Regions from separate parts of the Allobosea sp. NPDC003192 genome, predicted to be linked through region 3. Evidence: predicted binding sites of a transcription regulator. Region 3 holds the regulator's gene; each other region holds the start of a gene.
What was found. The regulator LexA, encoded in region 3, represses DNA repair genes until DNA is damaged. The targets are predictions, from matches to a motif close to TGTTCNNNNTGTGTTCNG.

Region 1: a site for LexA is predicted at 1,891-1,908, ahead of ACQKLX_RS21685 (UvrD-helicase domain-containing protein). Genes of this name have one in related genera too.
Region 2: a site for LexA is predicted at 2,050-2,067, ahead of ACQKLX_RS03275 (helicase-related protein). Genes of this name have one in related genera too.

The regions. Positions count from the first base shown of each region.
Region 1 covers NZ_JBNNPK010000018.1:2,848-6,100, forward strand. The annotation lists gene ACQKLX_RS21680 (acyl-CoA dehydrogenase family protein) at 8-1,660, opposite strand; gene ACQKLX_RS21685 (UvrD-helicase domain-containing protein) at 1,922-3,253, shown strand, end outside.
Region 2 covers NZ_JBNNPK010000002.1:113,810-117,062, reverse strand. The annotation lists gene ACQKLX_RS03275 (helicase-related protein) at 1-1,968, opposite strand, end outside; gene ACQKLX_RS03270 (alpha/beta fold hydrolase) at 2,281-3,171, opposite strand.
Region 3 covers NZ_JBNNPK010000001.1:250,584-253,836, reverse strand. The annotation lists gene ACQKLX_RS01200 (ComEC/Rec2 family competence protein) at 1-1,188, shown strand, start outside; gene lexA (transcriptional repressor LexA) at 1,182-1,919, opposite strand; gene ACQKLX_RS01190 (molybdopterin molybdotransferase MoeA) at 2,023-3,234, opposite strand; gene moaC (cyclic pyranopterin monophosphate synthase MoaC) at 3,231-3,253, opposite strand, start outside.

The DNA.
Region 1 (3,253 bases), on a different contig from region 3:
GCCGTCGTCAAACCTCCGGCACCGCCCTTCTGGCCAGCGTCACTGCATCGACCGCCAGCGGCAGGTCGCCGAACTGGCCGGACCAGTGCCCACCGAGCCGCGTCGCGACGAAGGCGTCCGCCACCGCATGCGGCGCATGGCGGATCAGCAGCGCACCTTGCAGCATCAGCGCCAATCGCTCGGTCAGCAGGCGCGCCTGGCCCTCATGCCGGATGAGCTCGTGCAGGTCGTTGTCGAGCGCCTGCAGAGCCGCGTCATAGCGTCGGTCCTGACCGGAAACCGCATGGAACTCGGCGCGCAATGCCTGCAGCGAGCCTGGCTCGCGCTCGAGCGAGCGCAGCACGTCGAGGCAGATGACGTTGCCCGAGCCCTCCCAGACCGAGTTGAGCGGCGCCTCGCGATAATGCCGCGCCATCGGGTTCTCCTCGATGAAACCGTTGCCGCCATGGCACTCCAGCGCCTCGACCACGACGACGGGCGTACGCTTCGCCACCCAGTATTTCGCCAGCGGCGCGCCGATCCGGGCCAGCAACTTCTCGCTCTCCGACTGCTCCTGCCGATCCACCGCCGCAAACAGCCTAAAGGCGAGCCAGGCGGCGGCCTCCGCCTCGATCGCAAGGTCAGCGAGCACGTTCTGCATGATCGGCTGGTCGATCAAGAGGCGCTGGAACGCGGTGCGGTGCTGGGCGTGATGGCCGGCGAGCATCACCGCCTGCCGCATCAGCCCGGCCGAGGCCGCGGCGATGTCGAGCCGCGTATTGTGGTTCATCGACAGGCCGGTGCGCAGGCCCCGGCCGGGATCGCCCAGCATATGGCCGATCGCGCCGCGGAACTCGACCTCGGATGAGGCGTTCGAGCGGTTGCCGCATTTGTCCTTGAGCCGCTGGATCGCGATGCCGTTGCGCTCGCCATCCGGCCGCCAGCCCGGCACGACGAAACAGGAGATGCCTTCCTCATTGCGCGCCAGCGTCAGGAAGACGTCGGAATGCGGCACCGAGAAGAACCATTTGCTCCCATGCAGCGAATAGGTGCCGTCGCGATTGTCATAGGCGATGGTCTGGGTCTGGCGCAGGTCCGAGCCGCCCTGTGTCTCGGTCATCGCCATGCCGACGATCGCCCCTAGCTTGCCCGCTGCCGGTCCCTGCGACTTGTCGTAGCTCTTCGAGGAGATCAGCCCGCCCCATTGGGTCCAGAGCGCCCGGTCCTGCTTCAGCACGGGGATGGCCGAATAGGTCATCGAGATCGGGCAGCAGATGCCGCTCTCGCAGCCATACCAGAGATATTGCAGGGCGGCCCGCGCCACCTGCGCGCCCGGCCCCGGCTTGTTCCAGGCGAGCGCGTGGGTCTCCTGGCCGATGGCGCGGGCCATCAGCGCGTGCCAGGCCGGATGGAACTCGATCTGGTCGATCCGGTTGCCGAAGCGGTCATGGCTGCGCAGTTCTGGCCCGTGCCGGTTGGCGAGCCGCGCCATCTCGATCGTCTCGGCGGCGCCGACCGTCCGGCCGGCATCGTGCAGCCGCTCACTGGCCCAGCCGGCATCGAAGGCAGCGACGGCCGCCTTCAGCACCGGATCGGCGGCATAGGCGTCGTAATCGGCCAGCGGCGGCACCTGATTGGTGACGTGATGGGCGTGCCCTGGCGATGATCCTGCTGACGGCATCGGTCGCTCCTGGGATCTAAACTCTCTCAGCCCTCATCCTGAGGAGCCGTTTCGTCAGAAATGGCGTCTCGAAGGATGCTCCAGATGCCTCCCGAACCTCCTGGAGTATCCTTCGAGACGCGGGCTGGAGCCCGCTCCTCAGGATGAGGGCTTTCGGGAAGAATGGGCAAGCCGTCCAACCCTCCACAGCATGATCCAGCAATCGCCGGCGCGACACCCTATATTGACCGCGGAACGAATCACGATCGAGCAGCATCGCCCTTGTCAGATCACACCACCTCAGCCCCCCTGCCCCGTCCCGGCGGCCTCGCATCGCGCGCGGCGGCGCAGCCGGCTGCCGGCTATCTCATAGGGCTCAATCCGGAACAGCGCCTGGCGGTCGAGGCGACCGACGGGCCCGTCTTGGTTCTGGCCGGCGCTGGCACCGGCAAGACCCGCGTACTCACCACCCGCATCGCGCACCTCATCGCGACGGGCCGCGCCTTCCCCTCGCAGATCCTGTCGGTGACCTTCACCAACAAGGCGGCGCGCGAGATGAAGGAGCGCGTCGCCCATCTCGTCGGCCCGGTCGCCGAGGGCATGCCCTGGCTCGGCACCTTCCACTCGATCTCGGCCAAGCTGCTGCGCCGCCATGCCGAATTGCTCGACCTGCGCTCCGACTTCACCATCCTCGACACCGACGACCAGATCCGCCTGATGAAGCAGGTGATCCAGGCGGAAGGGATCGACGAGAAGCGCTGGCCCGGCCGCATGCTGGCAGGCTTCATCGACTCCTGGAAGAACCGCGGGCTCGCGCCGAAGGACGTGCCGCCGGGCGAGGCCGGCGTCTTTGCGTCGGGCAAGGGCGGCAAGCTCTACGCCGCCTATCAGGACCGGCTGAAGACGCTGAACGCCGTCGATTTCGGCGATCTCCTGCTGCACTGCCTGACGCTGTTCCGCGAGCATCCGGACGTGCTGGCGAGCTATCACGAGCGCTTCCGATACATCCTTGTCGACGAGTATCAGGACACCAACGTCGCCCAGTATCTCTGGCTGCGCCTGCTCGCCCAGGGCCGGCGCAACATCGCCTGCGTCGGCGACGACGACCAGTCGATCTATGGCTGGCGCGGCGCCGAGGTCGACAACATCCTGCGCTTCGAGCACGATTTTCCGGGCGCGACCGTGGTCCGGCTGGAGCGCAATTACCGCTCGACCGGCCATATCCTGGCCACCGCCGCCAAGCTGATCGCTCGCAATGAGGGCCGCCTCGGCAAGACGCTGCGCACCGAGGACGAGGCCGGCGAGAAGGTCACCATCACCGGCGCCTGGGACAGCCAGGAGGAAGCCCGCCTGATCTCGGACGAGGTCGAGGCGATGCAGTCCAAGGGCGAGAACCTCGCCGAGGTCGCGATCCTCGTCCGCATCTCCGCGCAGATGCGCGAGATCGAGGAACGCTTCGTCCATGTCGGCGTGCCCTATCGTGTCATCGGCGGCCCGCGCTTCTACGAGCGCGCCGAGATCCGCGACGCGATGGCCTATCTGCGCTGCGTGGTGAGCCCGACCGACGATCTCGCCTTCGAGCGCATCGTCAACGTGCCCAAGCGCGGCCTCGGC
Region 2 (3,253 bases), on a different contig from region 3:
GACCTTGCTGCGCTCGAGCACGCCGAGCGCCTCGGCCGCCTGATAGGCGATGCCGCGGGCGATGCCGGTGACGCTCTCGGCGTTCTCCAGGATCTGCAGCGGCCCGAGCAGCTTGGTGACGTGATGCTTCAACCAGGCGCCGAGGCGAGTCTCGATCTGCTCGCGGGCCTGGGCCGGCAGATGATCGTCGACCATCAGGCGCAGTCGCGGCTCAAGCACCTTCTCGCCGGCGGTCAGACGCGCCACCGGCTCGCCGATCCAGCGGATCAGCCCGTCATGCGAGAGCACGAAGGCTTCGTCACCTGCCAGCACGACGCGCGAGGCGCGCGCCTCCAGCTCGCCAGCCAGTGCTTTCAGCGCCGCCGCGTTCAGTGCTTTCGCTTCCGGACCACCCGCCTTCGGGTCCGCCGTGAAACGGAAGCCTTGCAGCAATCCGACATGCTGACCCTCGACCAGGACATCGCCGGTCGCGGTGACTTCGGCCTCCAACATCGCATTCTCCCGCAGGCGACGCATCAACACGCTCGTGCGCCGATCGACGAAACGGCTGGCGAGCCGTTCGTGCAAAGCGTCCGACAGCCTGTCCTCTACAAGACGAGCCACCCCCTGCCAATGCTCAGGATCAGGCAACCAGTCCGGACGATTGGCGACATAGGTCCAGGTCCGCACCTGGGCGATGCGCGCCGAAAGGGTATCGATCTCGCCATCGACCCGGTCAAGCGCCGCCAATTGGCCGGCATACCAGTCCGGATCGAGCCGGCCATGGCGCATCAATCGCAGATACAAAGTCGTCGCCAGCTCGGCATGCTGCATCGGCGCGATCTTGCGATAATCCGGCAGACCGCAAACCTCCCAGAGCCGCGACACCGCCGGCTTGCCCTGCGCCAGCCGCGCCACGTCGTGATCGCGCGCCAGAATCTCCAGCGTCGTCATATCCTCGGCGATCAGCGCCCGCGTCAGCCCCTGCTCCTGCTCCTGCGGCAGGACATTGAGGCTGTCGAGCAGCCCGGCGATCGAGCGCAGATCGAGGTCGGAGTTGCGCCATTGCACCTGCCGCACCGATTCGAAGCGATGGTCCTCGATCGCCTCGACCAGCTCCTGCTCGAAGGGCGGGGCGCGGCCGGTCGTGCCGAAGGTGCCGTCACGCAGATGCCGTCCGGCCCGGCCGGCGATCTGGCCGAACTCGGCCGGATGCAGCTTGCGATAATGATGACCGTCGAACTTGCTGTCGCCGGCGAACGCGATGTGGTCGACATCAAGGTTGAGCCCCATGCCGATCGCATCGGTGGCGACAAGATAATCGACATCGCCCGACTGGTAGATCTCGACCTGGGCATTGCGCGTGCGTGGGGATAGCGCTCCCAGCACCACCGCCGCCCCGCCCTTCTGGCGGCGGATCAATTCGGCGATGGCATAGACCTCCTCAGCCGAGAAGGCGACGATCGCGGAACGCCGCGGCAACCGCGTGATCTTGCGGTCACCGGCGAAGGAGAGCTTCGACAGGCGCGGGCGCGAGACGACGTTGACGCCGGGGATGAGTTGCTCGACCAGCGGCTTCATCGTGCCGGCGCCGATCAGCATCGTCTCCTCGCGGCCGCGATGATTGAGCAGCCGGTCGGTGAAGACATGGCCGCGGTCGAGATCGGCGGCGAGCTGTATCTCGTCGATGGCGACGAAATCGACGGGAAGGTCGCGCGGCATCGCCTCGACCGTGCAGACCCAGAAGCTCGGCCGCTCCGGCTTGATCTTTTCTTCGCCGGTGACGAGCGCGACGGCGTGGGGCCCGACCTTGTCGACGACGCGTTGATAGACCTCGCGCGCCAGAAGGCGCAGCGGCAGGCCGATCATGCCGGTCGGATGCGCCACCATCCTCTCGATGGCGAGATGGGTCTTGCCGGTATTGGTCGGGCCGAGCACCGCCGTGACACCGCGGGCGCGGAGCGAAGGCGGAAGGGAACGGGGCTGAATCAAGACGCTGGAGCTTTCCTGCAGTCCGGGCGGGGCAAGCCCTACCGGTTCAGGCCACCCGAAGGCAACCTGATCCGTGAACAGAACGAGTCCGGAACGAAGCGAGGCCGAATCGCTGACTCCAGCAGAATCAGGTTTCGTTCACGGCGAGATATGGCGGCAAGCGATTCAAAAACCACAAGATTTTGAATCGCCCTCATTGTCCATCCTTCGCCGGCTTGCGCGCGCGAGGGCCGCTTTCGCTGATGTAGGGCGTCCGGGCTGGAAGACGAGGGGGACCGGCGAAGATCGCGGCAGGCAAGCGCCGCCCGCTCAGTCCGCAAAAACCTCGGCGAGAACCTGCGCCGCCTCGTCCGGCGCCTCGACATGGACGAAATGGCCGGCGTTCTCGCAGAAGGTCACTTCGACATCGTCGAAATAATGCGACAGGAAGACAGACCATTCCGACTTCAGGATCGGGTCGTGTCGGCCCCAATGCACCCGGGTGCGCTGGTGGATCGGCACGGACGGCGCCGGGTGGCCGTCGATCGCGGCGATCCGCGCCGCATTCTGGCTGCGATACCAGTCGAATCCCCCGCGCAGATTGCCCGGCTTCATGAAGTTCTCGACCCAAAGGTCGAAGACCGGCGCGAAGGCATCCTTGCGATGGCACCAATGCGTCAGGAAATGCCCGAGGTAGAGGGCGCAGGCCTCGCGGCTGGAGCCGATCAGCTGCTCGGCCAGCGGCAATTGCTGGAAGGACTGGTACCAGATCTCGTTGACATGGCCGTCGCGGACCCAGGCCGAACCGACGCTCGGCGTCGGGCAATTGAAGAACAACAGCTTCTCGACCCGCTGCGGATGGCGCCGCGCCAGCCCCTGCGCGACATAGGCGCCGACATCGTGGCCGACGACGCCAACCGGGCCGGCGCCAAGCGCCTCCAGCAGCGCCGCCATGTCGTCGGCATGGGCGTTGGCGCCGACATCGCTGCGCGGCGCTGGTGACTTCCCGCTCTCGCCGAAACCGCGCAGATCTGGCGCGATCAGCCTGAACTCGCCGTGCAGCCGATTCATCACCGGCAGCCAGCTCATCCAGAATTCCGGCCAGCCATGCAGCAGCAGGACCGCCGGCCCGTCGCCGATTTCGGCGAGATGAAGCACGGTATCGCGCACGACGACCTGGCGATGCCTGAGGCCTGGCGGCAAGGCGAAATCGCTGGACATGGCGGCTCCGGGAGCGAATCGCCGGTAAGGCTAGCGCCTCGCATGAACCTCCGGCAATCCGCCTGATGGCAAAGGCTCCATG
Region 3 (3,253 bases):
GCGACCGTGCGCTCTCTGATCATGACGTTGGTGATGCTCGGCGCGATCCTGGTCGACCGTCCGGCGCTCTCCATGCGTAATCTCGCGCTCGCCGCGATCATCGTGCTGCTGCGCGAGCCGGAGGCGCTGCTCGGCCCGAGCTTCCAGATGTCGTTCGGGGCCGTGGCGGCGCTGATCGCCTTCGCCGAGCGCTGGCAGGAGCGGGCGCCGGATGCCGCTGCGGCCTCCTGGCCCTGGCCGCTGCGACCGCTCTGGCTCTCGGCTGTCGGCATCCTGACCACGACCATGGTCGCGACCGCGGCGACGGCGCCCTATGGCGTCTTCCATTTCCAGACCTTCAATCCGTTCGGCCTGCTCGGCAATGCGCTGGCGCTGCCGTTCGTCTCGCTGATCGTGATGCCGGCTGCGGTCTTCGGCGTGCTCGCCTATCCGTTCGGGCTCGACTGGCCGGCCTGGGCGCTGATGGGCTGGGCCTCGGGCCTCGTGCTCCAACTCGCCCATTGGGTTGCCGGCATCGACCGCTCGACGCTGGTGCTGCCGGCCTTCGGCTCACTCGCCCTGATCCTGTTCTCGCTGTCGTTGCTCTGGCTGACCTTGTGGACGACGGCGCTGCGCCTTCTCGCAGCCCTGCCATTGGTCGGCGGGCTGGCGCTGGCCTCGGCTCCATCACGGCCGGACATTCTGATCGAGCGCGACGGCTCGGGCGTGCTGGTGCGCGGACCGGAAGGGAAGATGGTGCTGGCCGGAAAGCCGAGCCGCTTCGTACTGACGCGATGGCTGCATGCCGACGGCGATTCCCGCTCGCCAGACGATGCCGCCTTGCGCGAGGGGGCCGTCTGCGATGCGCGCGGCTGCGTGATCCGCCTGCCGGATGGCCGCTCGGTTGCCTATACGCGCGACCGCATCGCCCTGGTCGAAGACTGCCAGCGCGCCGATCTCGTAGTGACGTCACTCTACTGGACGGCCTCTTGCGCTGCCCGCCTGATCGACCGCAGCGCGCTCATCCGCGACGGCGCGACCGCGTATCACACGGCTCGCGGCGGCTGGCGCGCCTATACGGCCGACGACGTCTCACGCCTGCGTCCATGGACCCGCGCGCGACCGGAACCGAGGCCGGCGCCAGAACCCGCTCCTGCGCCGGCCCCCGCGGCTGCGGAGTCGGCACTGGAAGCCGAGGCCCTTCAGTAACGCCGCATCAGATTGACCAGCCGACCCTGGATCTTGACCCGGTCAGGCCCGAGCACGCGCGTCTCATAAGCCGGATTGGCGGCTTCGAGCGCGATCGAGGAGCCGCGCTTGCGCAAGCGCTTCAGCGTCGCTTCCTCGTCATCGATCAGGGCGACGATGATGTCGCCGGTATTGGCGGTGTCCTGCTTGCGGATCACGACCGTGTCGCCGTCGAGGATACCGGCTTCGATCATCGAATCGCCGCGGACCTCGAGCGCGTAATGCTCGCCGCCGCCGAGCATGTCTGCCGGCATCGAGACGCTATGGCTGCGATCCTGGATCGCCGAGATCGGCGTGCCCGCAGCGATACGGCCCATGACCGGGATGGAGACGGTGGAACGCCCATTCTCCTCGGCGGCCGGTGGACGCGGTTTCGTCAGGTTGGCCGTCGGTGCCGCGACAGGCGATGTCTGGCCGAGACCGCCCTGGACGACCGAGGGGCTGAAGCGGCCGCGCTGGGCCTGTGGCCCGCCGATGCCATCCGGCATCTTGATGACTTCGAGGGCGCGTGCCCGGTTCGGCAGCCGGCGAATGAAGCCACGCTCCTCGAGCGCCATGATCAATCGGTGGATGCCGGATTTGGAGCGCAGGTCGAGCGCATCCTTCATCTCGTCGAAGGAGGGGGGCACGCCGGATTCGCGCAAGCGCTCATGGATGAAGCGAAGCAGTTCGAACTGTTTGCGTGTCAGCATGGTCGCGCCGCTCGCCTCTCGGGCTAGAATCGAAACAAAGCACGAACACCATACGCGTTCGCCTTGTGTTCCGCAAGGCGCTTCCTGCCCTAAGGTGAACGGATCAGCGCAGCCGGATGATGCGGCAGGGATCGCCAGCCTTGGCCGCTTCGGCAAAGACCGGGCGGATCACCAGCGCCTCGGCGCGCGACAGGTTCGCCAGCATCGAGGAATCCTGCTTGGCGAAGGGTCTGACGCGCCGCTCGCCATCGGCCGTCTCGACCGTGGCGCGCAGATAATCCTGGCGTTCGTCATTGGCCGGCAGATCGGCCGCGAGGATGGCGGGTTCGCTACGATCGCGCTCGGGATCGGCGATGCCGAGCAGAGCCTCGACCAACGGCATCGCGAAGAGATGCCCGCACACGATCGAAGAGACCGGGTTGCCGGGCAGGCCGAGCGCGACCATCGGCCCGAGCCGGCCCATCATCATCGGCTTGCCCGGGCGCATCGCGATCTTCCAGAAGCCGAGCGCCATGCCCTGCGCCTTCAGCGCCGCCTGGACGAGATCGTGCTCGCCGACCGAGGCGCCGCCGAGGGTGATCAGCACGTCGGACCCGGCCGCGCGTGCCGCCTCGATCTTGGCTGCGAGATCGGGATGGTTGTCGCGGGCGATGCCGAGGTCGAGCGCCGTGCCGCCGGCCTGCTCGATCAGAGCGGCGAGGGCGAAGCTGTTGGAGGCGACGATCTGATCGGGGCCGACCGGCTCGCCCGGCAGGACGAGTTCGTCGCCGGTGGCGAGGATGGCGACCAGCGGCTTGCGGCGGACCGAAAGAGTCGGATGACCAGCGGCGGCAGCGAGGCCGAGCGCGGCGCTGTCGAGCCGGCGCCCGGCCTGCAGCAGGATCTCGCCGGCCTGAAAATCGAGACCGGCCGGGCGGATGAACTGCCCCTTGTTCGCCGGCTTGGTGACGCGGATGACCGGGCCGCCGACGCCCTCGGCGTGCTCCTGGATCAGGATCGCATCGGCACCGTCGGGGATCGGGGCGCCGGTGAAGATGCGCACCGTCTCGCCTGGGCCGACAGGGCCGGGAAAGCCGCGGCCGGCGGCGGATTCGCCGACGACCTTCAGCTCCTTGCCCGGTTCCAGATCGGCGGCGCGGGCGGCATAGCCGTCCATGGCCGAATTGGCGAAGGGCGGTTGGGTCCGGAGCGCGGCGACATCCTCAGCCAGCACGCGGCCGGCACATTGTGCCAGCGGCAGCCTCTCGGCTTGTGTCGGGCCGGGCACGCTGTCGAGCAGTGCCTTGAGCGCGACGGGAACGGGAGTGAGGCTCATGCCGATGGCTCTGCGATCT